DNA from 3 places in the Cedecea neteri genome. Region 2 is predicted to be linked to each of the others. Evidence: predicted binding sites of a transcription regulator. Region 2 holds the regulator's gene; each other region holds the start of a gene.
What was found. The regulator CRP, encoded in region 2, controls carbon source genes, mostly activating them, when cyclic AMP is high. The targets are predictions, from matches to a motif close to ATGTGANNNNNNTCACAT.
Positions count from the first base shown of each region.

Region 1: udp (uridine phosphorylase) is a predicted target of CRP. The motif match lies at 6,859-6,876, and genes of this name have one in related genera.
Region 3: LH86_RS20180 (YfcZ/YiiS family protein) is a predicted target of CRP. The motif match lies at 5,867-5,884, and genes of this name have one in related genera.

Region 1 covers NZ_CP009459.1:1,285,186-1,295,155, forward strand. Annotated here, with positions in the region: gene pldB (lysophospholipase L2) at 1-808, shown strand, start outside; gene yigL (sugar/pyridoxal phosphate phosphatase YigL) at 841-1,647, shown strand; gene LH86_RS06055 (carboxylate/amino acid/amine transporter) at 1,759-2,658, shown strand; gene metR (HTH-type transcriptional regulator MetR) at 2,546-3,499, opposite strand; gene metE (5-methyltetrahydropteroyltriglutamate--homocysteine S-methyltransferase) at 3,617-5,878, shown strand; gene LH86_RS06070 (dienelactone hydrolase family protein) at 5,917-6,744, opposite strand; gene udp (uridine phosphorylase) at 6,999-7,760, shown strand; gene rmuC (DNA recombination protein RmuC) at 7,902-9,335, shown strand; gene ubiE (bifunctional demethylmenaquinone methyltransferase/2-methoxy-6-polyprenyl-1,4-benzoquinol methylase UbiE) at 9,427-9,970, shown strand, end outside.
Region 2 covers NZ_CP009459.1:718,009-727,978, forward strand. Annotated here, with positions in the region: gene LH86_RS03505 (hydrolase) at 1-671, shown strand, start outside; gene LH86_RS03510 (YheU family protein) at 673-891, shown strand; gene LH86_RS03515 (phosphoribulokinase) at 982-1,851, shown strand; gene LH86_RS03520 (OsmC family protein) at 1,888-2,292, opposite strand; gene crp (cAMP-activated global transcriptional regulator CRP) at 2,605-3,237, shown strand; gene LH86_RS03530 (YccS/YhfK family putative transporter) at 3,300-5,384, shown strand; gene argD (bifunctional acetylornithine/succinyldiaminopimelate transaminase) at 5,387-6,607, opposite strand; gene pabA (aminodeoxychorismate synthase component 2) at 6,697-7,260, opposite strand; gene ppiA (peptidylprolyl isomerase A) at 7,387-7,959, opposite strand; gene tsgA (MFS transporter TsgA) at 8,240-9,424, shown strand; gene LH86_RS03555 (glutathione S-transferase family protein) at 9,600-9,970, shown strand, end outside.
Region 3 covers NZ_CP009459.1:4,330,872-4,340,841, forward strand. Annotated here, with positions in the region: gene prmB (50S ribosomal protein L3 N(5)-glutamine methyltransferase) at 1-138, opposite strand, end outside; gene smrB (endonuclease SmrB) at 312-863, shown strand; gene sixA (phosphohistidine phosphatase SixA) at 1,149-1,637, opposite strand; gene fadJ (fatty acid oxidation complex subunit alpha FadJ) at 1,818-3,983, opposite strand; gene fadI (acetyl-CoA C-acyltransferase FadI) at 3,983-5,293, opposite strand; gene LH86_RS20180 (YfcZ/YiiS family protein) at 5,472-5,756, opposite strand; gene fadL (long-chain fatty acid transporter FadL) at 6,134-7,462, shown strand; gene LH86_RS20190 (heavy metal translocating P-type ATPase) at 7,509-9,410, opposite strand; gene hflK (protease modulator HflK) at 9,407-9,970, opposite strand, start outside.

The sequences.
Region 1 (9,970 bases), 570 kb from region 2:
CAGAATAGAAAGCTACGTGAAATATGCTGAGCTGGCGTATGACCTTTTCCACAGTGGGTTTGATGTTTTGATCATCGACCACCGCGGGCAGGGGCGTTCAGGGCGTATGCTGTCGGACTCCCACCGTGGCCACGTTGTCAACTTTAGTGACTATGTCGAAGATTTTGACCGCTTTTACCAACAGGAAGTGGCGTCAGGACACTGGCGTAAACGCTATCTGTTGGCCCATTCGATGGGCGGCGCGATTGCCGCGTTATGGCTACAGCAAGCACCGGACGCTTTTGATGCGGTCGCGCTCTGCGCCCCGATGTTTGGTATTATCCTGCGCTGGCCGGAATGGATGGTGCGCCATATTCTTGACTGGGCCGAAGGGCATCCACGTATTCGGGAAGGATACGCCATTGGGACGGGCCGCTGGCGTGCGCTGCCGTTTAGCGTTAACGTCCTGACCCACAGCGAAGAGCGGTACCGCCGCAGCCTACGTTTTTATGCTGATGAGCCAGCATTGCGGGTGGGCGGGCCAACGTTCCATTGGGTACGAGAAGGGATCCTCGCCGGAGAAAAGGTGTTAGCAGGAGCCACTGCTATCACCACGCCGATCTTTCTACTCCAGGCGGAAGAGGAGCGAGTGGTCGATAACCGCGCGCACCAGCAATTCTGCGAAATTATGGCCTCGGCGGGCCACCCTTGTGAGGGGGAAACACCTTACGTCATTGAAGGCGCGTATCACGAGATCCTGTTTGAGAAGGACGCTATGCGAGCCAGAGCATTGTCTGCCGTGCTTGAGTTTTTCGACCGGCATAACTAATTGAAAATATCTCTCCAGAGGCTGATATCCCTATGTACCATGTTGTTGCTTCAGATTTAGATGGCACCTTGCTGTCTCCCGATCATTTCCTCTCCGCTTACGCGAAAGAAACGTTAAAACTGCTCACCGCCGAAGGCGTTAACTTTGTTTTTGCGACCGGCCGACACCATATCGACGTGGCGCAAATTCGCGACAACCTTGAGATCAAGGCGTACATGATCACCTCGAACGGCGCTCGCGTGCATGACACTGAGGGTAATCTGTTCTTCTCCCACGATCTCGACCACGACATCGCCCAGGATCTGTTTGGCGTGGTGCATAACAACCCGGATATCGTAACCAACGTCTACAAAGGCGACGAGTGGTTTATGAACCGCCACCGCCCGGAAGAGATGAAATATTTCCAGGAAGCCAAATTCAGCTACACCCTGTTTGAACCGGGCCTGCTGGAAGCCGACGGCGTCAGCAAAGTATTCTTTACCTGCGACGATCACGACACGCTGTTGCCGCTGGAACAGGCGATCAACGCCCGCTGGGGTGACCGCGTTAACGTCAGCTTTTCGACACTGACTTGCCTGGAAGTGATGGCGGGCGGTGTCTCCAAAGGGCACGCGCTGGAAGCCGTCTCGAAAGCGATGGGTTACAGCCTGAAGGATTGCATTGCCTTTGGCGACGGCATGAACGACGCCGAGATGCTGAGCATGGCGGGCAAGGGCTGCATCATGGGCAACGCCCATCAGCGTCTGAAAGATCTGCTGCCTGAGCTGGAAGTGATTGGCACCAACGGCGATAACGCCGTGCCGCACTATCTGCGCAAACTGTTCCTCAAAGCTGAGTGATCGGTAAATGACGAGTGGTTTATTAATAACCACTCGTCAACTAAATAGTTAAGCCAATGTAGCATCCTCTCAGTACAATGGCGCAATCTTGTTCGTTGTGGATTGCTCATTGTGCCATTACTCATCATTACCACGATTCTGTGGGCCTTCTCGTTTAGCCTGATTGGGGAATACCTTGCCGGGCATGTGGACAGCTATTTCTCGGTGCTGATGCGCGTTGGTCTGGCGGCGCTGGTGTTTCTGCCGTTCCTGCGTTTTAAAGGCTATCCGCTTAAAACCTTGCTGCTGTACATGCTGGTGGGGGCGCTACAGCTGGGCGTGATGTACCTCTTCAGCTTCCGCGCTTACCTCTATCTCACGGTATCCGAATTCCTGCTTTTCACGGTAATGACGCCGCTGTACGTCACGCTGATCTACGACTTACTGAGCGGCAATAAACTGCGCTGGGGTTACGCGCTGAGTGCGGTACTGGCGGTGATTGGCGCGGCGATTATTCGTTACGACAAAGTGAGCGATCACTTCTGGATCGGCCTGCTGCTGGTGCAGGGGGCGAACATCTGCTTCGCCATCGGTATGGTGGGCTACAAGCGCCTGATGGAAACGCACCCGATGCCGCAGCACTGCGCGTTTTCGTGGTTCTATCTGGGGGCGTTTATTGTCGCCGTTGTGGCCTGGTTTGCGCTTGGCAATCCGCAGAAACTCCCCACCACGACGCTACAGTGGGGGATTTTGGTCTGGCTTGGCGTGGTTGCTTCCGGGCTGGGCTATTTTATGTGGAACTATGGCGCAACTCAGGTGGACGCCGGCACGCTTGGTATCATGAACAACGTGCACGTCCCGGCCGGGCTGCTGGTGAATCTTGCCATCTGGCAGGAGCAGCCCCACTGGCCGAGCTTTATTATTGGGGGAACGGTGATAATGGCCTCGCTGTGGGTACATCGCCGATGGGTCGCTCCGCGTTCTTCACAAACGGTAAATGGTCGCAGGCATGCTGGCGCGTCGAGCGAATAAACGCTTCGGTCACCGGCTGACGCTGTTCTCCGTCACGTACCGCGGCGTAGAGCCGACTCCATAAACCTTCACCCAGGGTTCTGGTGACAATCAGGCCCTGGTGCTCAAAGCTTTCCACCACCCAATGCGGCAGGGCGGCAATCCCCATCCGTGCCGACACCATCTGAATCAGCAGCAGCGTGTTATCCACGTTTTTCAGTGAGGGGCTAACCCCTGCGGGCTGCAGGAAATGACGCCAGATATCCATGCGCTCACGCTGCACCGGATAGATAAGCAGCGTTTCAAGCGTTAAGTCCTCAGGTTCAATGCTCTCTTTCTTCGCCAGTGGGTGGTCGGTCGCCATCACCAGTCGCACTTCAAAATCAAACATCGGCGAATAATGTAGCCCGCTCCGCGGCAAAATATCGGAAGTCAGAACGATATCCAGCTCGCCCTGCTGCAGCGCAGGCTGCGGATCAAACGTCACGCCGGATTTAAAGTCCATCTCCACCTGCGGCCAGTGCTGGCGGAAATTCTCCAGCGCAGGCGTCAGCCACTGAATACAGCTGTGGCATTCAATCGCAATGCGTAACCGGGTCTGATGCGGCTCATTGCAGGCCTGCAGGGCACGGCCAATTTGTGGCAACACTTGTTCCGCCAGCTGCAGCAGGATCTCCCCTTGCGGCGTAAAGCGAAGTGGCTGACTTTTACGGATAAACAGGCGGAAGCCGAGCCGCTGCTCCAGATCGCTGAACTGGTGAGAGAGGGCCGACTGAGTCTGATGCAGGGCGGCGGCAGCGGCGGCCAGCGAACCGCTGTGTCGTAACGCTTGCAGCGTCCGCAGGTGTTTAATCTCGATCATGAAAGTCCTTCACTTCGGCATGAACAAATTGCGCTTGAGGATTATACAGTACCTGCTGATTATAGAAGTGTAAACATCTGGATGGCTAAATACATCGCACCGAATAGAGGAAAGACCATGACAATCCATAATCACACCCTGGGGTTCCCTCGCGTCGGCCTTAAGCGCGAGTTGAAAAAAGCACAGGAAAGCTACTGGGCAGGGAATACCTCCCGCGAAGAATTACTGGCGGTTGGCCGCGAACTGCGTGCCCGCCACTGGGACCAACAAAAACAAGCTGGCGTCGAATTACTGCCGGTAGGCGATTTCGCCTGGTACGACCATGTTCTGACCACCAGCCTGTTGCTCGGTAATGTGCCGGCTCGTCATCAGAACAAAGACGGCAGCGTCGATATCGATACGCTGTTTCGCATCGGTCGTGGCCGGGCACCAACCGGCGAGCCTGCCGCCGCCGCAGAAATGACCAAATGGTTCAATACCAACTACCACTACATGGTGCCGGAATTTACTAAGGGGCAGCAGTTCAAACTGACCTGGGCGCAGTTGCTGGAAGAAGTCGACGAGGCGCTTGCGCTGGGCCACAAGGTGAAACCTGTCCTGCTTGGGCCAGTGACTTACCTGTGGCTGGGCAAAGTGAAAGGTGAACCGTTTGATCGCCTGGGCCTGTTGAAAGATATTTTGCCGGTCTACCAGCAGGTGCTGGCCGAATTGGCGAAGCGTGGCGTTGAGTGGGTACAAATCGATGAGCCTGCGCTGGTGCTGGAGCTGCCAAAAGCATGGCTGGAAGCCTTCAAACTCGCTTACGACGCGCTGACCGGCCAGGTGAAGCTGCTGCTTACCACCTACTTCGAAGGCGTGGGGCCAAACCTGAACACCATCACCGCACTGCCGGTGCAGGGTCTGCACGTTGATTTTGTGCATGGCAAAGATGACGTGAATGACATCCATAAGAAACTGCCTGCAAACTGGCTACTCTCTGCGGGGGTTATCAATGGTCGTAACGTCTGGCGTGCCGATCTAACGGAGAAATATGCTCAGTTAAAAGATCTGGTGGGTAAACGTGAGCTATGGGTGGCATCTTCCTGTTCCCTGCTGCACAGTCCCATTGATCTGAGCGTAGAAACTCGCCTGGATGCCGAAGTGAAAAGCTGGTTTGCTTTTGCCCTGCAGAAGTGTGCCGAGTTGTCTCTGCTGACTGAAGCGTTAAACAGCGGGAATACCGCAAAAATTGCTGAATGGAGCGCACCGATTCTGGCTCGTCGTCAGTCCAAACGTGTGCACAATGCCGCTGTCAGCGAGCGTCTGGCTAAAATTACCGTTCAGGACAGCCAGCGCCAGAATGCTTACACTGCCCGTGCGGCGGCACAACGTGAACGCTTCAACCTGCCTGCCTGGCCAACGACGACCATCGGATCCTTCCCACAAACAACTGAAATTCGCGGCCTGCGCCTGGACTTCAAAAAGGGAAAACTGGACGCCAACAACTATCGGACCGGTATCGCCGAACATATTAAACAGGCGATTGCTGAGCAGGAACGTCTGGGCCTGGATGTGCTGGTGCACGGCGAAGCCGAGCGTAACGACATGGTTGAGTATTTCGGCGAGCATCTGGACGGCTTCGTCTTTACTCAAAACGGCTGGGTGCAGAGCTACGGCTCTCGCTGCGTGAAGCCCCCGATTGTTATCGGTGATATCAGTCGCCCGGAGCCGATCACCGTTGAGTGGGCCAAATACGCGCAGTCCCTGACCGACAAACCAGTTAAAGGCATGCTGACCGGCCCGGTGACGATTCTTTGCTGGTCCTTCCCGCGTGAAGATGTTTCCCGCGAGACTATCGCGAAGCAGATTGCGCTGGCCTTGCGTGATGAAGTAGCGGATCTGGAAGCCGCAGGTATCGGTATCATCCAGATTGATGAACCCGCTCTGCGAGAAGGTTTACCGCTTCGCCAGTCTGACTGGCAGGCTTATCTGGAGTGGGGCGTGGAAGCCTTCCGTCTGAACGCCGCCGTGGTGCGAGATGACACCCAAATCCACACCCACATGTGCTACTGCGAGTTCAACGACATCATGGACTCCATTGCGGCGCTGGATGCGGACGTGATCACCATCGAAACTTCCCGTTCCGATATGGATCTGCTGGAGGCGTTTAAAGAGTTTGAATACCCGAATGAAATCGGGCCTGGCGTGTACGACATCCACTCTCCAAACGTTCCGGATGTGCAATGGATTGAAGCCCTGCTCAAGAAAGCGGCGGAATCCGTTCCGGCAGAGCGCCTGTGGGTTAACCCGGACTGCGGCCTGAAAACCCGTGGCTGGCCGGAAACCCGTGCGGCGCTGGCTAACATGGTGCAAGCGGCGCAGAATCTGCGCACCGCTTGATGCCAGGCACAAAGGGGGCTTATTAGCCCCCTTTCTTATTACTTTCTCACGCCGTAGCGTTTAAACCACTCGAGCATCCTTTCCCAGCCATCTTTGGCCGACTCTTCATGGTAGCTCGGGCGATAATCTGCGTTAAAAGCATGTCCGGCTTCCGGGTAAACAATGATTTCCGCCCTGGCATTGGCCGCTCTTAGTGCCTGGCGCATGGTCTCAACGCTTTCCTGAGAGATCCCGGTATCCTGGCCACCATACAGGCCTAGCACTGGCGCATTAAGATTGACGGCGATATCTACCGGGTGATGGTGAGAATTCAACGTTTTCTCACCCGTCAGCTTGCCGTACCAGGCGACGGCCGCTTTGAGCTGTGGATTGTGCGCCGCATAAAGCCAGGCAATTCGCCCGCCCCAGCAAAAACCGGTTACCAGCAGGCGATGCACGTCGCCACCGTTGCGTGACGCCCAGCTGGCCACATGATCAAGATCGCCCAGCACCTGATTGTCCGGTACTTTTGAGACCAGGCCACTTAACAACGTGGGGATATCGGCGAAGTCACCCGGTTCTCCCTGGCGAAAATAAAGCTCCGGGGCGATGGCCAGATAGCCTTCAAGCGCCAGCCGACGGCAAATATCTCGGATATGTTCGTGAACGCCAAAAATCTCCTGAATGACAATAACGACCGGCAGCGGGCCATCGGCATTTTTGGGTCTGGCGTGGTAAGCCGGCATATTGTCGCCCTGGCTTGGAATAGACGTTTCCCCAGAAAGAATAGCGTCGTCCGGCGTTAGCAAAGCAGTGGGGGCGATGGGTGAGGCCGCCGGTGCGAAGCCTTCGCCCGGTGTGTTATGTGTTGTTTGCTTTTGTTTCATGGTTTTCTCCGAACCAGCATTAGCGCAGTGTGATAACTATAGCCAGGATTAGTAGCAAATCTGGCGGGCAAAAAACGCCGTCAAAGTTCAAAAAATAGCCCGATCGACACTTAATTGTGATGCTGATCGCATGTGAATATACAAATAATGTAATTTGTTTCATTCAAAGTGAGCGTCATCACGAAATTATGCTCAGGGGTTCTGTAAAGTGTCGCTTTGCTTCTCCTGAAACCTACTCAACAGAGGAGTCTGTTATGTCCAAGTCTGATGTTTTCCATCTCGGCCTCACTAAAAATGACCTGCAAGGGGCTACGCTTGCCATCGTCCCTGGCGATCCTGAGCGTGTGGAAAAAATCGCCGCGCTGATGGACAAGCCGGTTAAGCTGGCTTCCCACCGTGAATTCACTTCCTGGCGTGCTGAACTCGACGGCAAGCCGGTGATCATCTGTTCTACTGGTATCGGCGGCCCATCTACCTCTATTGCTGTTGAAGAACTGGCGCAGCTTGGCATCCGTACTTTCCTGCGCGTCGGGACGACCGGGGCGATTCAGCCGAACATCAACGTGGGCGATGTGCTCGTGACCACCGCATCCGTTCGCCTTGATGGTGCCAGCCTGCACTTCGCGCCAATGGAATACCCGGCTGTGGCAGACTTCGCATGTACTACTGCGCTGGTTGAAGCGGCAAAAGCCGTGGGCGCGACGACCCACATCGGCGTGACCGCATCCTCCGACACCTTCTACCCTGGGCAGGAGCGTTACGATACGCTGTCCGGCCGCGTGGTGAGCCGCTTCAAAGGCTCAATGAAAGAGTGGCAGGAAATGGGCGTGATGAACTATGAAATGGAATCTGCCACGCTGCTGACCATGTGTTCCAGCCAGGGCCTGCGTGCGGGTATGGTTGCCGGGGTCATTGTGAACCGTACTCAGCAAGAGATTCCTAATGCTGAGACGATGAAGAAAACGGAAAGCCACGCGGTGAAAATCGTGGTCGAGGCGGCGCGTCGCCTGCTGTAGTTTTGCTTTTCCGTTCATAAGGCCGGCGCTCGCCGGCTTTTTTTATGCTTTGCGCACTCCCTTCCGGAAAATCCCTTTTCATCTGGACATTTATACAGCAGAATTTTATTTTGCCGATGTTGATATTGTTTTGGGGGATGCATGGATATTTCACTGTTGTTTGGGCTGGGCATCGGGCTGGTGGGCTTGCTGACCGGCTGGCTTATTGCCAGTCTGCGGGCGGCGCAGCGGCTGGCGGCTTTGCATGGAGAACAGCGTGAAATCTACGGCGAGCTTACAGCCGCGCGGCAGGAGCTTCAGCAAAACCAGCACTGGCGGGAAGAGTGCGACCAGCTTAACCGTGAAGTCCGTGCCCAAATGGAAATCAACAGTGGGCAGGAAGCAGATATTCGCGAGCTGACCACATTGCTCGAGCAAACCCGACTCAATGCCGAAGATAAGCATCGCCAGATGCTTAACAGTGAACAACGGCTGAACGAACAGTTTGAGAATCTGGCCCACCGTATTTTTGAGCAAAGCGGGCGAAAGGTTGAAGAGCAGAACCGCCAAAGCCTGAACGTGCTGCTTTCCCCACTTCGTGAACAGCTAGATGGCTTCCGGCGCCAGGTTCAGGAGAGTTTTGGTCAGGAAGCCCGTGAACGGCATACGCTGACGCATGAAATCCGCAATCTGCAGCAGCTCAATGCACAAATGGCGCAAGAGGCGCTCAACCTCACCAAAGCGCTAAAGGGCGACAACAAAACCCAGGGTAACTGGGGGGAAGTGGTGTTAACTCGGGTACTGGAAGCGTCTGGCCTGCGTGAAGGCCATGAATATCAGACTCAGGTAAACATCCAGCTTGAAAACAACAGTCGTATGCAGCCGGATGTTATCGTTCGCCTGCCGCAGGGCAAAGACGTTGTTATTGATGCAAAAATGACGCTGGTAGCCTATGAGCGCTACTTCAATGGTGAAGATGAACTCACGCGTGAAAGTGCACTGAATGAGCACATCGCCGCTGTCCGCAGCCATATTCGCCTGCTGGGGCGCAAAGATTACCAACAACTGCCGGGGCTACGTTCTCTGGACTACGTGTTGATGTTTATTCCCGTTGAGCCCGCTTTCCTGCTGGCTATCGACAGGCAGCCTGAACTGATTAGCGAAGCGCTGAAAAATAATATTATGCTGGTGAGCCCGACGACGCTGCTGGTGGCGCTGCGCACTATTGCCAATCTGTGGCGCTATGAACATCAAAGCCGCAATGCCCAGCAAATCGCCGACAGGGCGGGGCGCCTGTACGATAAAATGCGACTGTTCGTGGATGATATGTCTGCGATTGGGCAAAGCCTCGATAAGGCGCAGGATAACTACCGGCAGGCGATGAAAAAACTTTCATCCGGGCGTGGGAATATTCTGGTTCAGGCGGATGCGTTTCGCGGTCTTGGCGTAGAAGTCAAACGCGAGATGAATCCGGATCTGGTCGAACGAGCCCGTCAGGAAGATGAGGATGATTCGGCTAGACTGGGTCGTGAGGGCGAAGAACCTGAGGCTGAATTCGATACTTTGTCTTCATCGCGCACGGGTGAAGAGCGTTAAACTGAGGCTGAGTAGCACGGTTGAATCATAGGGCTTTCACGCCCATTCTGTTACACTTCCCGAACACTTTCTTTATTAAGCAGGCATTGAGATGGTTGATGAATCCAAGGAGTCCGGATCCCAGGAAACAACGCACTTTGGCTTCCGTACCGTAGCTAAAGAGCAAAAGGTCGATATGGTGGCGAACGTGTTCCACTCTGTTGCGGCGAAATACGACGTAATGAACGACCTGATGTCTTTTGGTATCCACAGGTTGTGGAAACGCTACACCATAGATTGTAGCGGTGTGCGTCGTGGCCAGCGCGTGCTGGATCTTGCGGGCGGTACGGGCGATCTGACGGCGAAATTCTCTCGTCTCGTTGGTGAGACCGGTGAAGTCGTATTGGCCGATATTAACGATTCAATGCTGAAAATGGGTCGCGAAAAGCTGCGCAATATCGGCATCGTGGGGAACGTCAGATACGTGCAGGCTAACGCCGAAGCGTTGCCATTCCCGGACAACACCTTTGACTGCATCACCATCTCCTTTGGCCTGCGTAACGTCACGGATAAAGACGCTGCATTGCGCTCTATGTTCCGTGTGCTCAAACCTGGTGGCCGCCTGCTGGTGCTTGAGTTCTCCAAACCGGCTTTCG
Region 2 (9,970 bases):
TGCCAAACCGCAAAGAACGCATTTACCACTCCGGGGAAACGGAAGACGGCACCTACTTCCTCGAATGGTTGAATCAGCGCTACGGTGAAGTCCCAACAGCCGCCGTTGGCTTCTCGCTGGGCGGGAACATGCTCGCCTGCCTGATGGCAAAACAGGGCGCGGCCTGCACGCTGAAAGCCGGCGTGATTGTCTCCGCCCCGCTGATGCTGGAGCAGTGTTGCTACCACATGGAGCAGGGCTTCTCGCGCGTCTATCAGCATTACCTGCTGAATCTGCTGAAGAAAAATGCCGCCCGTAAGCTGAAGAGCTACCCTGGCTCGCTGCCTATCGACCTCCGCAAGCTGAAAAGCCTGCGCCGCATTCGCGAGTTCGATGATTTAATTACCTCGAAGATCCATGGCTTTGCCGACGCGCTGGACTACTATCGCCAGTGCAGCGCCATGCCGCTGTTGCCGGAAATTGCCGCTCCGACGCTGATTATCCATGCCAAAGACGACCCTTTTATGGATCACCACGTCATCCCGGATCGCGAAACGCTGCCGCCCAATATCCATTACCAGCTCACGACTTACGGCGGCCACGTTGGCTTTGTCGGCGGGACTCTGCTGCGCCCACAGATGTGGCTTGAGCAGCGTATTCCCGACTGGCTAACCCGCTTCCTGGACCACTAAAATGATCATTCCCTGGCAAGATCTCGCCCCTGAAACGCTCGACAATTTGATTGAATCTTTTGTATTACGGGAAGGCACCGATTATGGTGAGCAGGAGCGCTCGTTGACGCAAAAAGTCGCCGACGTGAAGCGCCAGTTACAAAGCGGCGAGGCCGTGCTGGTTTGGTCTGAACTCCATGAAACGGTGAACATTATGCCGCGCGGGCAGTTTCGCGGCTGACCGCTAACTGGCAGGGTGATCTATACTGGCTGAAAAGTATAACAAGCAGTTACAGACCTCTTTTCCGATCCCTCACGGAGTTTTCACCCTATGTCAGCCAAACACCCGGTTATTGCGGTCACAGGTTCCAGCGGCGCCGGCACCACCACCACCAGCCTCGCTTTCCGCAAGATTTTCCAGCAGCTCAACCTGCGCGCCGCCGAAGTTGAAGGCGACAGTTTCCACCGTTATACCCGCCCGGAAATGGACATGGCTATCCGCAAAGCACGCGATGCTGGCCGCCATATTAGCTACTTTGGGCCGGACGCCAACGACTTCGGGTTACTGGAACGAACCTTTATCGAATACGGCCAGACCGGAAAAGGGCAATCGCGTAAATACCTGCATACCTATGATGAAGCCGTACCGTGGAACCAGGTGCCGGGCACTTTTACCCCGTGGCAACCGCTCCCCGAACCCACCGACGTCCTGTTTTACGAAGGTCTGCACGGCGGCGTGGTCACCCCTCAGCATAACGTCGCCGACTGCGTCGATTTACTGGTAGGCGTGGTGCCCATCGTTAACCTGGAATGGATTCAGAAACTGGTGCGCGATACCAGCGAACGCGGCCATTCACGGGAAGCGGTGATGGATTCCGTGGTGCGTTCCATGGACGATTACATCAACTTCATTACGCCGCAGTTTTCACGTACCCATATCAACTTCCAGCGCGTTCCAACGGTGGATACCTCTAACCCATTTGCCGCGCGAGCTATTCCGTCGCTGGACGAAAGCTTCGTGGTCATTCACTTCCGTGGGCTGGATGACATCGACTTCCCTTATCTGCTGGCGATGTTGCAGGGGTCATTTATCTCCCACATCAATACATTGGTGGTGCCGGGCGGAAAAATGGGGCTGGCGATGGAGCTGATCATGGCCCCGCTGGTGCAGCGGCTGGCGGAAGGCAGGAAAATTGCCTGATGGCGTAAGGGCGGTCTCGATACCGCCCTTTTCACTTTATGCTTCAATAATTTCGTAGCTGTGGCTAATCTCTGCGGCTTTCTCGAGCATCAACGTCACCGAGCAATATTTCTCTGCAGTCAGCTCAACGGCGCGGGCAACGGCACTCTCTTTCAGCTCTTTCCCGGTTACAACAAAATGCAAATGGATGCGGGTAAACAGACGTGGCGCTTCTTCACGACGTTCAGAAGTCAGTTTCACCTCACAATCCGTCACGTCATGGCGGCCTTTTTGCAGAATCGACACCACGTCAATTGAGCTACAACCGCCCGCGGCCATCAGCAGCATTTCCATCGGGCTTGGCGCTTTATCCCCGGAGTTACCGTCCATCAAAATTTGGTGGCCAGAAGCGGATTCTCCGAGGAAGGTCATGCCCTCTACCCATTTAACACGTGCCTGCATTTTACCTACTCCCGTAATAAAATTTTCTTTCAGATTACGCGTCTACGTGAAAACTGGCAACGTAAGGCGATCCAAGTCATGCTGAAACGAGACAATACAAGACACTTACCAAAAGCTATGCTAAAACAATCCGGATGCTGCTGCGATACAGAGACGTTTATGCCGTAAGCAGAGGAAACGACTAATTACAGGCAGCAGGGCGAACCTGCACGCCAGCTCCCAGGGCTTGGGAAAATTTCACGATTGCAACGCCAGACAAGAGGTCCCATGTCTTGTCTTTGGTAGCCAGTTTATAACAGAGGATAACCGCGCATGGTGCTTGGCAAACCACAAACAGACCCGACTCTCGAATGGTTCTTGTCTCATTGCCACATTCATAAGTATCCGTCGAAGAGCACGCTGATTCACCAGGGTGAAAAGGCGGAGACGCTGTACTACATCGTCAAAGGCTCCGTAGCTGTTCTGATTAAAGATGAAGAAGGCAAGGAGATGATCCTTTCTTATCTGAATCAGGGTGATTTCATTGGTGAATTAGGTTTATTCGAAGAAGGCCAGGAACGCAGTGCCTGGGTTCGTGCCAAGACCGCCTGTGAAGTAGCTGAAATTTCCTATAAAAAATTCCGTCAGCTAATTCAGGTCAACCCGGACATCCTGATGCGTCTTTCTTCCCAGATGGCACGCCGCCTGCAGGTGACTTCTGAGAAAGTCGGCAACCTCGCGTTCCTCGACGTGACTGGCCGTATCGCTCAGACGCTGCTTAACCTGGCTAAACAGCCGGATGCCATGACCCACCCGGACGGGATGCAAATCAAGATCACCCGCCAGGAAATCGGTCAGATCGTGGGCTGCTCCCGCGAAACCGTTGGCCGTATTCTGAAAATGCTGGAAGATCAGAATCTCATTTCTGCCCACGGTAAAACGATCGTCGTTTACGGCACCCGTTAATTAGCCCTTATAAAGGCGTGTCGCTTCGGTAACACGCCTTTTTTGTCTCTACAATTCAGGCTATGTGGAAGAGATTAATTTACCACCCGGAAGTTAACTACGCGCTTAGGCAAACGCTTGTGCTGTGTCTTCCCGTGGCTATCGGCCTGTTGCTTGGCAGCCTGCAAAACGGCCTGCTCTTCTCGTTAGTTCCCGCCTGCTGCAACATTGCCGGGCTGGACACGCCACACAAACGCTTTTTCAAACGTTTGATTATTGGCGGCAGCCTGTTCGCCCTCAGCAGCCTTATCCTGCAGCTTCTGCTGCTTTACACCCACATCCCTCTGCCTGCGATATTGATCGTCATGGCTCTGCTGCTCGGCGTGACGGCGGAAATCAGTTCACTTCACGCTCGCCTGCTGCCCGCATCGCTGATCGCCGCTATTTTTACGCTCAGCATGGCCGGAAATATGCCGATCTGGAAACCAATGGTGCTCTATATCTTCGGCACCATCTGGTACGGCGCCTTCAACTGGTTCTGGTTCCGGCTATGGCGTGAACAGCCGCTCAGGGAGTCGCTCAGCCTGCTTTACCGCCAGCTGGCAGATTACTGCGAAGCAAAATACAGCCTGCTAACCCAGCATACCGACCCGGAAAAAGCGCTGCCCCCATTGCTGGCCCGCCAGCAAAAAGCCGTCGACCTGATCACCACCTGCTACCAGCAGCTGCATATGCTGTCGGCCAACCAGCAAAACGGCTACAAGCGCCTGTTACGCGCTTTCCAGGTTGCGCTGGATCTGCAGGAACACATTTCGGTAAGCCTGCACCAGCCTGAAGAGGTGCAAAAACTGGTCGAGCAAAGCCATGCGGAAGCTGTGATCCGCTGGAATGCCCAAACCATCGCCGCGCGTCTGCGCGTGCTGGCAGACGATATTCTTTATCACCGCTATCCAACGCGCTTTACCATGGACAAGCAGATCGACGCGCTGGAAAAAATCGCCCGACAGAACCCGGATAATCCGGTAGGGCAATTTTGCCATTACCACTTCAGCCGCATTGCCCGGGTACTGAAAACTCAGCGGCCGCTGTACGTAAGAGATTTAATGGAAGACCGTGAGCGCCGTCTGCCGTTTTTCCCGGCCCTGAAAAGCTATCTCTCGTTCAAATCCTCTGCTTTGCGCAGCTCCGCGCGTTTAGGCGTGATGCTGACCATTGCCAGCCTGCTGGGCTCCTTCTTACACCTGCCAAAGCCTTACTGGATCCTGATGACGGTGATGTTCGTGACGCAAAACGGCTACGGTGCAACACGGGTGCGCATCGTTCACAGGGCGGCAGGCACCATGGCAGGGTTGTGTATCGCCGGTATCACCCTGCACTTCCACGTCCCGGACAGCTACACCCTGCTGGCGATGTTAATGATTACGCTGGTTAGCTACCTGTTCATCCGCAAAAGCTACGGCTGGGCCACCATTGGTTTTACCGTCACCGCGGTATATACCCTGCAGCTCATCACTCTCAGCGCCGAAAGTTACATCATTCCCCGGCTCATAGACACCCTACTCGGCTGCCTGATTGCCTTTGGCGGCATGATCTGGCTGTGGCCGCAGTGGCAAACCGGCCTGCTGCGTCAGAACGCCCACGACGCACTGGAGGCGGATCAGGATGCTATTAGGCTGATACTAAGCAACGATCCGGAGCCCACGCCGCTGGCCTGGCAACGTATGCGAGTCAATCAGGCGCACAACGCGCTTTTCAACTCGCTCAATCAGGCGATGCAGGAGCCAGGCTTTAACTCCCACTACCTGGCCGACATGAAATTGTGGGTAACCCACAGCCAGTTCATCGTCGAGCATATCAACGCCATGACCACCCTGGCGCGCGAACACAACATGCTGACGCCAGACCTGGCGCAGAAGTACCTGCAGTCTTGTGAAATTGGATTACAGCGCTGCCAGCAAAGGCTAGAGTATGACGGGCCTGGCGGGTCAAACGACGCGAATATTCTGGAACCGGACACGCTGCCCACGGGGCCGTTAAGCACCATGGAGCAGCATTTACAGCGGATTATTGGCCACCTGAACACCATGCATACCATCTCCTCGGTAGCCTGGCGCCAGCGGCCTCATCATGGGATCTGGCTGAGCCGCCGTCTGCGGCGCTCGAGTTAGTTTTAAGCCGCCACCACGTGGGCAACCGCTCTGGCGAAGCGCTGCATCCCTTCCAGGATATCCGCATCCTCGACAATAAGCGAAGGTGCGAAACGCATGACGTCCGGCCCGGCGTTCAACACCATCACACCTTCAGCTGCGGCAGCGTAAAGAAACTCGCGGGCGCGTCCTTTGTACTTCTCGTTAAGCTCTGCACCAATCAACAGCCCCATGCCGCGAATGTCGCTGAACAGATCGAACTGTGCGTTTATCTTTTGCAGTTGCTCAACGAAAAGCTGACGTTTGGCCGCTACGCCCTTAAGGACTTCCGGCGTGTTGATGATATCGAAAGCAGCCCCGGCCACCGCACACGCCAGCGGGTTACCGCCGTAGGTAGAGCCGTGACTGCCTACATGGAACGCGGAGGCAATTTCATTGGTGGTCAGCATTGCGCTCACCGGGAAACCACCACCGAGCGCTTTGGCGCTGGTCAAAATATCAGGCGTGACGCCGTAGTTGATATAAGCGAAAAGCTCGCCCGTGCGGCCCATGCCGGACTGCACTTCATCGAAGACCAGCAGCGCCTGGTGCTCATCACACAAATCGCGCAGCCCCTGCAGGAATTCCGGCGTCGCGGCGGTCACCCCGCCCTCGCCCTGAATCGGCTCCACCACCACCGCGCAGGTATGATCGTCCATTACCGCTTTCACCGCCGCGAGGTCGTTATACGGCACATGAATAATATCGGCAGGTTTCGGGCCGAAGCCGTCGGAGTATTTAGCCTGCCCACCCACGGAAACGGTGAACAGCGAACGTCCGTGAAACGCATTGTAGAAGGCGATGATTTTGCTTTTGTACGGGCTATGGCGAGTCGAAGCATAATAGCGGGCCAGCTTAAAGGCCGTTTCGTTGGCTTCCGTACCGGAGTTCATGAAGACGACGCGCTCGGCAAAAGTGGCATCAATCAGCTTACGGGCAAGCTTCAGGGCAGGCTCATTGGTAAAGACGTTGCTGGTGTGCCACAGGGTTTCGCCCTGGGTTTTCAGCGCTTCCACCAGCGCGGGGTGGCAATGCCCCAGCGCGGTGACGGCGATCCCCCCGGCAAAGTCCACGTACTCCTTCCCGGCGGTGTCCCACACGCGACTGCCTTTGCCTTTCACTGGAATAAATTCTGCTGGTGCATAAATCGGCAGAATCACTTCATCGAAAGTTGCCCGCGTAACCGCTGATTGTTCAGTTGCCATTTATTCCCCACCCGTTTTTATGCGTTAGATATTAATGAAAATATAATCACGAAATATGCATAAAAAACCAAACACAGGCAAGTGACAATTCATCTCTGGAGGAAATTCGCCAGCAGCGCATGCCCCTGCTCGCTGAGAATACTTTCCGGGTGGAACTGCACGCCCTCAAGATCCAACGAACGGTGACGGATGCCCATAATTTCTTGCTTATCCGTCCACGCCGTAACCTCGAAGCAGTCAGGCAGGGTATCGGGATCGATGAGCAACGAATGATAGCGCGTCACGGTCAGCGGATTATTCAACCCACGGAATACGCCGCCGCCGTTATGGCTGATGGCGGAGGTTTTGCCATGCATCACCTGTTCGGCCCGTACGATAGTCGCCCCAAAGGCCTGCGCAATGGCCTGATGTCCGAGGCAAACGCCAAGAATCGGTAACTGCCCGGCAAAGTGATTAATGACGGCAAGGGAAATACCCGCCTCGGTCGGGGTACAAGGACCCGGAGAGATCACCAGCTTGTCCGGGGTCAGGTGCTCAATATCGTCCAGCCCAATTTCATCGTTACGCTTAACCAACACCTCCTCACCCAGTTCGCAAAAATACTGGTAGAGGTTCCAGGTGAAGGAATCATAGTTGTCGATAAGCAGTAACATGGCAGCTCCAGGGCAAAAAAAGAACGCGCTATTCTAGTCGCTTTCCAACGCCTGGCTCACCACTTATTGACATTATCTGCTTCAGGAAAGGAACAGCGCGGGCGATTGAGGCCCGCGCAGAAATACTTAAGGCAGGACCTTCGCGGAAAGGATCACGATAGGTTTAGTCGGCACATTCTGGTACGGGCCAACGTCATGGCTTGGCGCCTGGGAAATTTTATCGGCCACGTCCAGGCCTTTAACGACTTTACCGAATACGGCATAGCCAAAGTCGCGCTGGCCATGATCCAGGAAGGCATTATCGGCTACGTTGATAAAGAACTGGCTGGTTGCGCTGTCTTTGTCTGCGGTACGCGCCATAGAAATGGTGCCGCGGGTGTTACGCAGGCCATTGTCCGCTTCGTTCTTAATTGGCGGGTTTGGCTGCTTCTGGTTCATATCTTCGGTGAAGCCACCGCCCTGAATCATAAAGCCCGGGATCACGCGGTGAAAAGTGGTGTTGTTATAAAAACCGCTGTTAACGTAATCCACGAAGTTTTTGACCGAAATCGGCGCTTTTTGGCTATTTAACTCAAGCTCAATATTGCCAGCCGAGGTGGTCAACAGGACGTGCGGATCGCCTTTTGCAGCCAGCGCCGCAGGTGAAAGCGCAGAGAGGGCGAATACAGCTGCAACAGCCGCCAGTGTCGATTTGAGCATGAACAATTCCTTACGAAGGCAGTGAGTGAAGCAAGTGGCTTGATTGTAAAGAGGCACCGCACCCGACGCCAGCCATTTACGGTTTTTTACTTACACCCAAATCAACGAGTTGCCGCGCCAACAGACTGAAATAGATTGAAATATGTGATGCACTTCATGATTCATTCAGTTTATTTCAGCAATAAATTCATAATTCATTTAAATAGATCACGCAAATGACTAAAATCTGCCCGTCCGCCGCGCTGTCAATGCGCTTTACATTTCCTTGCACAGGCTCGTTATGACTAACAGCAACCGAACCAAGCTCTTATGGATTAGCTTCTTCTCCTACGCCCTGACTGGCGCGTTGGTGATCGTCACCGGGATGGTGATGGGAAACATCGCAGAGTACTTTAATCTGCCGGTGTCCAGCATGAGTAATACCTTTACGTTCCTTAATGCCGGTATTTTGATCTCTATCTTCCTGAACGCCTGGCTGATGGAAATCGTGCCGCTGAAAACCCAGCTGCGCTTTGGTTTCCTGCTGATGGTACTGGCCGTCGCTGGCCTGATCTTCGGTCATAATCTGGCTATCTTCTCCGCATCCATGTTCGTTCTGGGCCTGGTGAGCGGGATAACCATGTCGATTGGTACCTTCCTGATCACCCACATGTATGAAGGGCGTCAGCGCGGTTCCCGCCTGCTGTTTACCGACTCCTTCTTTAGCATGGCCGGGATGATTTTCCCGATGGTCGCCGCAATCCTGCTGGCTCGCAGCATCAACTGGTACTGGGTCTACGTGTGTATCGGCCTGGTCTATGTTGCTATCTTCCTGCTGACTCTGGGCTGTGAGTTCCCGGCGTTGGGCAAGCACGCGAAGAAAGAAGACCAGCCCGTCACCAAAGAAAAATGGGGCGTTGGCGTACTGTTCCTGTCCATCGCGGCGCTGTGCTACATCCTCGGCCAGTTGGGCTTTATTTCCTGGGTACCGGAATACGCCAAAGGGCTCGGCATGAGCATCAACGATGCCGGCAAGCTGGTGAGTGACTTCTGGATGTCTTACATGTTCGGCATGTGGGCGTTCAGCTTCATCCTGCGTTTCTTCGACCTGCAGCGCATTCTGACCGTGCTCGCTGGTGCAGCCACCGTGCTGATGTACCTGTTTAACCACGGTGATCCGGCTCATCTGGCCTGGTTTATTCTGTCGCTTGGTTTCTTCTCCAGCGCCATTTACACCACCATCATCACCCTGGGTTCACAGCAGACCAAAGTATCTTCACCGAAGCTGGTTAACTTTGTCCTGACCTGCGGCACCGTAGGCACCATGCTGACCTTCATCGTCACTGGCCCAATCGTGGCGCACAGCGGCCCTCTGGCTGCTCTGCATACTGCCAACGGTCTGTACGCTGTCGTCTTCGTCATGTGCCTGCTGCTTGGGTTCGTCACCAAGCACCGCCGCCATGGTGCAGAGGCTGCTGCGCACTAATCGCCCTGCGATCTACCCTCTCCCAACCGGGAGGGGGTTCCTTCACTTTCTCGCTATTATTACGCTTTTCACAATAATGAATTGCCCATAAGGCTTATTCCTGCCCATTATTGCCTGTGGCAACCTGTTTGCATCGTTCGGGGCTCTTCCCGTTCAGCCAATCAGGAACCGATTTATGAAACTCTACGACTTCCCTCTGTCTGGCCATGCTCACCGCGCTCGCCTGTTTCTTTCGCTGCTCGGCCTGCCCCATGAGCTTGTTGAGCTGGACCTGAAGGCCGGCGCGCACAAGCAGCCGGAATACCTGGCGCTCAACCCGTTTGGGCAGGTTCCTCTGCTGGACGATGAAGGCACACTGATCCCTGACTCCAACGCCATTCTTGTCTACCTGGCGAAAAAAAGTGGCCAAAGTACCTGGCTGCCGGAAGACCCAAAGGGCTCAGCAGCCGTTCAACGCTGGCTTTCAGTCGCCGCAGGAGACCTCGCCTTTGGTCCAGCCGCAGCACGCCTGGTCACGGTTTTCGGTGCCAAATTTAATCACGATGA
Region 3 (9,970 bases), 1.0 Mb from region 2:
AACGGCTTCATCCCATGGATTGTCGGTGCCGTGCCCATACCAGATGTTGGCGGCGCTAAAGCGGCTGACCGACCAGCGCAGCATGTCCTGAATGGTATGCAGCTCGTTTACTGCCTCATCGACGAAAATTTTATCCACGTGCCCTCCGCAGGCGACTCACGCTAGTTCAATAATAATCGGCTAGTTTGCCATGAAGGAGGCGACAAATCAGCATCCATCGACGCCGGGAGGCCGTGAAATTTGCGTTTTCTTTATTGCCGCCGGGTAAAGCAGGTAAACTGGCCGCAAAGCGAATGCGAGATGAGAGAAACATGAAAAAGAAATCACCGCTCAGTTCCGAAGATGAGGCGCTGTTTCGCGGCCTGATGGGCGGCACGAAAAAACTGGCTCAGGACACGATTGTCCACCGCCCGGTGCGCAAGAAAATAACGGAAGTGCCCGTGAAGCGTCTGCTGCAGGAGCAGGCCGATGCCAGCCACTATTTTTCCGATGAGTTCCAGCCACGCCTGGCGACCGAAGGGCCAATGCGCTACGTCCGTGAAGGTGTGAGTCATTTTGAGCTGAAAAAACTGCGCCGCGGGGATTATTCCCCGGAACTGTTTCTTGATTTGCACGGCCTGACCCAGCTTCAGGCCAAACAGGAACTGGGCGCGCTGATTGCCGCCTGTCGCCGCGAGCATGTTTTCTGTGCCTGCGTGATGCACGGCCACGGTAAACACGTTCTAAAGCAGCAAACGCCGCTCTGGCTGGCACAGCACCCGCATATTGTGGCGTTTCATCAGGCACCGAAAGAGTACGGCGGCGATGCCGCGCTGCTGGTGCTGATTGAGATTGAGGAGTGGCAGCCGCCGGAGCTGCCGTAAATTCAGCGTAAGGGATTGCCCTCACCCCGGCCCTCTCCCAGAGGGAGAGGGGGAAAACAAATCGTGAACGTAGGCTTCACCAGGAAGGGGAAAAAGACACCGGACAATCCCCTCTCCCATTTGGGAAAAACAATGCCGGACAATCCCCTCTCCCATTTGGGAAAAACAATGCCGGACGGTCCCCTCTCCCCTTTGGGGAGAGGGTTAGGGTGAGGGGAAAAATTATCCGCACCTTAAACGCAAAAAGAGCCGCTTTCGCGACTCTTTTTTTCATGCTCACAGCAATCAGATAGCCTTAGCCACCTTGAAGTTGCAAGGGCTCATCTGCCAGTTAAACACCCCTTTACCGGTATCCGGGTCCAGCGTGACGTTGGCAATGGCCGAAGTAGTAAACATCGGTGGAGCCTCTTCCGGGCAAAGCTCGGAAACCAGGTAACCCACAAGCGGCAGGTGGGAAACCACCAGCGCAGATTCAACACCTTCACTCGCCAGCGCCAGCAGGTAATCCCCCACCAGGCCCACATCACCGCAGGGCCTCAGCTCTGGCAGGATGTCTTCTTTTTCCGGGAGGTTCAGCGCTTCCCGCACCACGTCCAGGGTCTGTTCAGCTCGCAGGTAAGGGCTCACCAGAACACGTTCGATACTTGCCACTTGACCTGTTAACCAGGTCGCCATCAGACGGGATTCATCACACCCACATTGGGTTAAGGGACGAACCGAGTCGCTGGCAGCATCGAGTGCTGCGTCGCCGTGACGCATGATAAAAACTTGCATATTGCACCGCTTTTGTTAACCAGGAACGCCTGAACCCACACGCTGAAAAAAGTGGGGTTCACGGCAGCCGGGCATTGTGCCTTATCCGTACATCGAATGAAACGCTGTCTTTTACCTCAATGCTGCAAGTATAGTCAATATCTGTTTACAAAATGACCTTGCAGCGTACATTTCCCGATTTTAGCTCAGCGTTTCGTCAAGCTCCGTCACCGGCTGCGACGTCAACGCAGGCCAGAAACTAAGCTGTTGTTCAGCCATAATAATCAGCCTTTCACAGGGGCTGAACCGCTCCCCGTACTGGCTCGCTAAACGCTGTAATTTTGCCACCACATCGGCGGCCCCCAGGCTGTCCATATACCTGAACGGCCCGCCTAAAAACGGCGGAAAACCAATGCCGAAAACGCCGCCAATATCGCCATCACGTGCGCTTCTGACCACGCCTTCATCGAGGCAACGAGCGGCCTCGTTGAGCATCATCATGACGCAGCGCTCGGCTATCTGCGCCGGGGTCTGACGCCCGTTCGGCGTAACGCCTAACAGCGTGTAAATCGCTGTGTCAGGCTGTTTCTTGCTTTTACGCCCTTTTGCCGGATAAAGATAGAAACCGCGACCATTTTTTCTCCCTTTGCGATCGTCCTTCAAGATTGCATCCACGCTATCGGGCGCGGCAAAGCGATCGCCAAAGGCTTGCTGCAGAATCGGGATAATTTTCGTGCCGACGTCTATCCCAACCTCATCCAATAATTGTACCGGCCCCACCGGGAAACCGAACTTCACCAGCGCCTCGTCGATACGCTCGATCGGCTCACCTTCAGTGAGGCAGCGCAGCGCTTCATTGACATAAGGCGCAAGAATGCGGTTGACGTAAAATCCGGCGCTGTCGCCTACCACAATCGGCGTTTTGCCCTGTTTTTTCGCCAGCTGCACGGTCGTGGAAATGGTTTCCGCGCTAGTCCCTGCATGAGGAATCACTTCAACCAGCGGCATTTTGTCTACGGGGCTGAAGAAATGCAGGCCAATAACCTGCTGCGGGCGCGCTGCCTGAGCGGCAATATCGGCAATCGGCAGCGAAGAAGTATTTGAGGCAAAAACGGTGTGCGGCGCAGCATGCTGCTCCACTTCAGCCACCATTTTTTGCTTCAGCGCTAAATCTTCAAACACGGCTTCTACCACAATATCTCGCTGGCTAAAGCCGTGGTAATCGGTTCCACCAGAGATGCGTGCCAGCTCGCGTTGCCGCTCAGCAGGCTTCATATGGCGGCGACGGACTTTCTTCTCCAACAGATCCCAGCTGTATTTCAGCGCGTGGTTAATGCCTTCGTTGTTAATGTCCTTAATACGCACCGGAAGCTTGCCTTTGGTGGCCGTCACATAGGCAATCCCGCCGCCCATCAATCCGCCCCCCAGCACGCCGACAGAATTTAGTTTGCCGGGCTTCGCTTCACCGCCGTACTCTTTTTTCAACTCCGTACTGGCGAAGAACAGGCCGCGTAAGGCGGCAGATTCAGGAGACATGGCCAGCTCACCAAACGCTTTGGCTTCGGCTTCATAGCCGCTTTTGCTCCCTTGCTCCAGCCCGGTGCGGATCACCTCGATAATGCGGCGTGTTGCCGGGTAATTGCCCTGCGTCTTTTCCTCGGTCTTCTTGCTGACCATGCTGAACAAGAGCGAGCGCCCCAGCGGCCCGGCAAGCACGCGTTCTTTTACCGGCAGTTCACGCGAAGGTTTTCGCCCTTTAAGCGCCAGCTCAACGGCGGCCTCAAGCAAAATAGATTCGGGCACTACGTCATCCACCAGTCCCAGTTTCAGGGCCTGACGCGGGCGCAGCTGCTTGCCGGTCAAAATCATGTCCAGCGCATTGCTGACGCCGACCAGGCGAGGCAAACGCTGAGTGCCGCCCGAGCCCGGCAGCAGGCCCAATTGCACTTCCGGCAGGCCAAGCAGCGTTTTAGGTGAATCGGTGCAAATGCGGACGTGACAGGCAAGCGCCATCTCCAGGCCACCACCCAGGCAGGCGCCGTGAATGGCGGCCACCACCGGGATCGGCAGCGCGGCGATTTCCGCCATGATCTGCTGCCCCTGTCGCGCCAGCTCTTGTGCTTCTTGAGCTGTTTTACAGCCGCCTATCATGTTGATATCGGCCCCGGCGATAAAGTTGTCCGGTTTACCGGAGATAAATACCAGCCCCTGCACGCTCGGGTTGTCACGCAGCTTTTTAATAATGCTGTGTACCTGCGCGCCAAATTCGGCCTTCAGGGTATTCATTTTTTCGCCCGGAACGTCGATGGTCACTACGGCAACGTTATCCAGTCGGATGTGTAAATCGAATGCGCCTTGCTGTGCCATCACTCCACCTCCAGAACCATTGCCGCACCAAGCCCACCGGCCGCACACGCGGTCACGAGGCCAAAGCCTCCCCCACGGCGACGCAGTTCATGCAGCGTCTGGGTAATCATCCTTGCGCCCGTCGCCGCAAACGGATGCCCGTAGGCGATCGACCCGCCCAGCACGTTAAATTTCGCGTCATCGACTTCGCCCGTCGCGTGAGCCCGGCCCAGCACATTGCGGGCAAAGTTTTCACTGGAAAGCATTTTCAGGTTGGCTAACGTCTGCGCGGCAAAAGCTTCATGCATATCAAACAGAGTCAAATCATTCAGCGTGATCCCCGCGCGCTCGAGCGCCAGCGGCGTCGCCCACGCCGGGCCAAGCAGCATATCCTGCCAGACATCAATGGCGGTGAATGCGTAGCTGCGCAGGAAACCGAGCGGCTTGAGGCCAAGCTCTTTTGCCCGGGATTCGGTCATCAGGATCACGGCCGCAGCGCCGTCGGTCAGCGGTGTACTGTTCGCTGCGGTCACGGTGCCGTGCCTGCGGTCAAACGCTGGGCGCAGTTTTGCATAATCGGCGAGGCTTGAGCCTCTACGCACGTTGTTATCTTCGGCGAACGGCTGGCGATAGGGAGGAATAAACGCCGTCATCACTTCATCAGCCAGTTTTCCTTCCTGCCAGGCCTGAGCGGCACGCTCGTGGGAACGATGCGCCAGCGCGTCCTGCTGTTCGCGAGTGATGCCGTGAGTTTTCGCCATCTGCTCAGCGGTATCCCCCATACGCAGACCGGTAGAATATTCAGCCACGGCGGGAGGAACAGGTAACAGATCGCGAGGACGTAATTTGGAAAACAGTTTCAGCCGCTGCCCGAGCGTGCGTGCTTTATTCACGTCCACCAGCGTGCGGCCCAGCTTTTTGCTGACGCCAATAGGCAGCACGGAAGAGGAATCTGCGCCGCCTGCAATCCCGGCGCGGATTGTACCGGCCATCAAACTTTCGGCCACGTTTGCAACGGCCTGGAAACTTGTGGCACACGCACGGCTGACGCTGTAGGCATCGGTATGGACGCTCATGCCGGTCGCCAGCACAATTTCACGGGCAATGTTTGGCGCTTCCGGCATTTGTACCACCTGGCCAAATACCAGCTGCTCAATCGCTTCAGGCGGCACTTCGCTGCGGGCCATCAGCTCACTCACCACCATATTGCCGAGATCGACGGCGGGAATACCATGAAAAGCCGTGGCCTGGCGGGCAAACGGCGTACGTAAACCACTGACAATGGCAATACGATCGCCCTGGCGGGTAATCAACGGCAGTGCCTGACTCATAACGCTCCCCTGCTAAAAAAGTGAATACAGACAAAAAGTGGTCTGACCTGATCACAGTCTTAACTAAAAATTCACATTCAGCCAACTGGCTGGCGAGAAAAATGGGAGAAGCGACACGAATTATTACATAACGAAATGAACGCCCCCGCTTTACACGGGGGAATTAGAGAGGAGGAACTTAACGCAGGCCGAGCTGGAAGATCATCGTTTCGGCCTGGCAGCTAAACTGGAAATCAATATCCAGCTGCACGCCATCGGCAACTTCGGTGTAGCGCGGTGTAATCTGACAAGGTTCAGACTCAACGTCACGGGCCTTAGCCGTTAACGCAGCCAGGACTTCATCGGCTTCTGTTTTGCTAGCAAATACACGGCTGTAGGAGGCGATGCAATCTGTGTTGTCGATAATAGAACCGACATCAATGCAGCAGCAAACCGGGGTTTCATCGGCGGTATTTTTACTCATCACGCTTTCCTCTGTAATGCGGCTTAAAAAAGGAGAATGGTTAAAATAATTGTGGCTATTTTACGCCCGCCGTTGCATCGGCTCCAGTTGATAATCCTCACAAAACCGACAAGTGACGGAAATCACACTTAAAAATGATCTAAAACAAATAACATCCCCGCTTTGATGAGAAGTTCCCCCCAATTTTGCCACTCAGATCCCGTTTTCAAGATCAAACATGAAAAACTTTAGAAACAAACTTGCAACATCCTCGCTGGTCAGACCTATACTCTCGCCACTGGTCTGATTTCTCTGTACCCGATCAGTCCCTACTATTCGCGCTCCTGTTACGGTATGTAACATTGTTTGCATAAAAATAAATCAATGAGGTTTTGGTCATGAGCCAGAAAAACCTGTTTACAAAGTCAGCCCTCGCGGTTGCAGTGGCAATAGTCTCCTCCCAGGCGTACGCCGCCGGCTTTCAATTAAACGAGTTCTCTTCCTCTGGCCTTGGCCGAGCGTATTCGGGGGAAGGTGCAGTTGCGGATAATGCGGGTTCAGCAAGCCGCAACCCCGCTACCATCATGATGTTCGATCGCCCTTCTTTCTCTGCTGGCGCGATCTTCGTTGACCCGGACGTTGATATCTCTGGCCGTTCGCCGTCAGGCAAAAGCCTGGATGCGAAAAACATCGCACCAACCGCATGGGTCCCTAACCTGCACTTTGTTGCGCCGATTAACGAACAGTTTGGCTGGGGTGCCTCCGTCACCTCGAACTACGGCCTGGCCACCGAATATAATGACAGCTATGCAGCGGGCTCGATGGGCGGTACCACCGACCTGACCACCCTGAACCTGAACCTGAGCGGCGCTTACCGACTGAACAGCAACTGGAGCTTCGGCCTCGGTTTCGACGCTGTTTATGCTAAAGCGAAGATTGAGCGTTACGCAGGCGATCTGCCGCAGTTGATTGCTGGCAACCCAGCGTCTCCACTGACTCCGGCTCAACGCCAGGCTATCGGGACACTGCCGGCCGATACTCAGATTGCCCACCTGAAGGGTGATAAATGGGGCTTCGGCTGGAACGCAGGTATTCTTTATGAAATTAATAAAGACAACCGCTACGGCTTTACCTACCGTTCAGAAGTCAAAGTCGACTTTGACGGCGACTATAAGAGCAGTTTACCTGCGGCGTTTAACCCGCTGCTGTCGAACTTTGGTCTGCCTTCCGGAACCAACGGTGCAACCGTTCCTGGCTCTCTGAGTCTGCATCTGCCAGAAATGTGGGAACTGTCCGGTTATAACAAAGTGGCGCCGAAATGGGCCGTCCACTATAGCCTGACCTATACCAGCTGGAGCCAGTTCCAGGAGCTGAAGGCAACCGGCAGCAATGGCCAGACGCTGTTCTATAAAGATGAAGGCTTCAAAGATGCTTACCGCATCGCGCTGGGTACCACCTACTACATGGACGACAACTGGACGTTCCGTACCGGTATCGCGTTCGATGACAGCCCGGTTCCGGCTGATAAGCGCTCTATCTCCATTCCAGACCAGGATCGCCTGTGGCTGAGCGCCGGTACCACCTATGCGTTTAACAAAGACGCTTCTGTGGACGTCGGCGTTTCCTACATGCACGGTCAGAAAGTCAATATCGAAGAAGGCCCATACACCTTCAAATCTGAAGGTAAAGCCTGGCTGTACGGCGCTAACTTTAACTACGCGTTCTAAGTTACAGCCCCAAAAAGTAAAGCGTCTTCTGATGAAGGCGCTTTTTTTATGCCTGCTCGCTCAGCTTCTCTTCAAACCGCAGTAACCTTCCCGCGTTGCCGAGCACCAGCAGCGTGCTGAGGTTATGCAGCAGCGCGGCGATAACGGCACCTGATGCTCCCAGCCAGCCAAAAGCCGCCATCGCAACAATGGCCAGCGTCCAGCCCAGGCCGATAAACACGTTGACCTGCAAAGTCCGGCGACAGCGGCGGCTCAGCCGCACGCAGGTGCCCAGGCGACGAAGATCGCTGCCAATCAGCACAATATCCGCCGAAGACATCGCGATATCGGACCCACCAGCCCCCATTGCCACACCCACCACGCCAGCCTTTAATGCCAGCGAATCATTGATACCATCGCCGATAACCATAGGCCGATAGCCGCTGTCGATTTGTCGTTTCACCTGTGCCAGCTTATCCGCGGGCAGCGCCCCGGCCACCACGTCGGTAATCCCCACCTGGTGCGCAATCCGGTCGGCAACCGACTGGCGATCGCCGGTCAGTAAAAGCTGTCGGTTTAGCCCAAGATCGCGCAGCTCGGCCATCGCCGTGGCTGCCTCGTCACGCAGACTATCGGCCAGCAGCAGCCAGCCAAGAAAACGGCCATCCAGCGCCAGCCCGACAATCGGGCCATCGTGTTCAGGGGCTTCAGGTAAGTCGGTCAACGTGGCGGCCAACAGTTCACGCCTGCCAAGCACAGCTTCTCCCTGCGCTGTAGAGGCAGAAACGCCTAACCCCTGATGCTCACGCACGTTGTCGAGGGGCAGCCAGACTTCCCGCGAAACAATCTCGCTCACCGCGCGGCTGACCGGGTGATTACTGGTCGCGCCCAGGCTCGCCGCCAGGGTTTGCAGCCAGGCGGGATCGGTATCACCGTATGGTGCCACGGCCTGCAGATGCAGCCTGCCGTAGGTCAGCGTGCCGGTTTTGTCGACCACTACGGCGTTGATCTCCGCCAGCTCCTCAAGAAACGCCGCCCCGCGAATTAAAATGCCGTGGCGGGCGGCCACCGTCAGCCCGGCAATAGATGATGCCGGGGCGGAAAGCACCAGCGCGCAGGGACAGGCCGCCACCAAAACGGCCAGCATCGCCTGGGCATCCTGCGTCAGGAACCAGGTACTGGCGGCAATCATCAGCACTAAAAGCAGATAACGTGCCGCATGGCGCTCGAGCAGGCGCGTTATCGGCGGGCTTGCCTGTTCCGCGCTTTGCATCAGGGCGATCACGCGCCCCAATGTCGAGGTTTCTCCGGTACGCGTGACCCGGATGCGCAGCAGGCCATCAAGGTTTATCGCCCCGCCAAAAACTTCCGCACCCGGCTCAACTTCCTGCGGCACGGACTCCCCGGTAATGGGCGCTGTGTCCAGGCTGGCTTTGCCTTCCAGCACCAGGCCGTCGGCAGGAATATGATCCCCGGCACGCACCTCAACCACATCGCCTGGTTCGAGATCGTGGTTGTCGATTTCCTGTAGCTGGCCATCTGCGCTTAATCGCCTCGCCCGGCTGCGCGTGAGTTTGCTCAGCGCTGCAATAGCTTCCTGTGAGCCAATGACGCTTCGCTCTTCGAGAATATGCCCGACGATCATGATCAGCGGCAGCAGCGCGGCGGTCAGAAGATCGCCCGTCGCCCAGGCACCCAACAATGCCAGCGCGATAAGCTGGTCGGTCAATCCGTGCAGGCTGGGATAGCGCAGGCTATGCAGCGCGTGACGCAGCACCGGGACAGCAACGACCACCGAAGCCGCGCCCAAAAGTAAATCGCCGACGGCAATCTGTTGAGGCGCCAGCCACCGCCAAAGCAGCCCCAGAATAAGTGCCCCGCTGGCCACCAGCGCCAGCATCAGCTGGCGAGTGATATACCGCTGCTCCTGGCGGGTAAGCGCCCCACCGGCTTGTACAGAAGAAGTCATGGTTTCGTCGCCTCTTGTTGCGCTACACCCTGCAGGATCAAATGGGCATCATCCTGCGGCGACACGGTAATCACCGATCCGGCCTGGGACAGGATCCCGGCTATGCGCTGGCGGTAAATGCGTCCCAGTAAATCGGGATCGTCATGGTTGCTGGCCAGTCGGGCAATCGTCGCCGTGTCCGACTGCGCCTTCGCCACGCTCTCCTGCGCTTTGGCCTGGGCGGTTTGTAGCATCTGATCGGCCTGTTGAACCGCCTTTTGCCGCGTTAATGAGGCATCGCTTTGCGCCGTCGCGATTGCTTTCGAGGCCTGCTGGCTGGCGGTTAAGACCGCGTTGAATGCCGCCACGGTCGTCAGTGGTAAAGCTGACTGCACGGTTACCCGCTCAAGCGTGATACCCGCGTCGCTCCCCGATGCCTGCAGCCGCAGCAAGTTTTGTTCGATATTTCGCTGCACGTCGCTCCGTAGCTGCTCGCGCTGCTGAGACACGTTCATATCGTTGCCGGGCATTTCGGGCCGGGCAACCAGAATGGTATCCAGATCGCGGGAAGCGCAAACCGC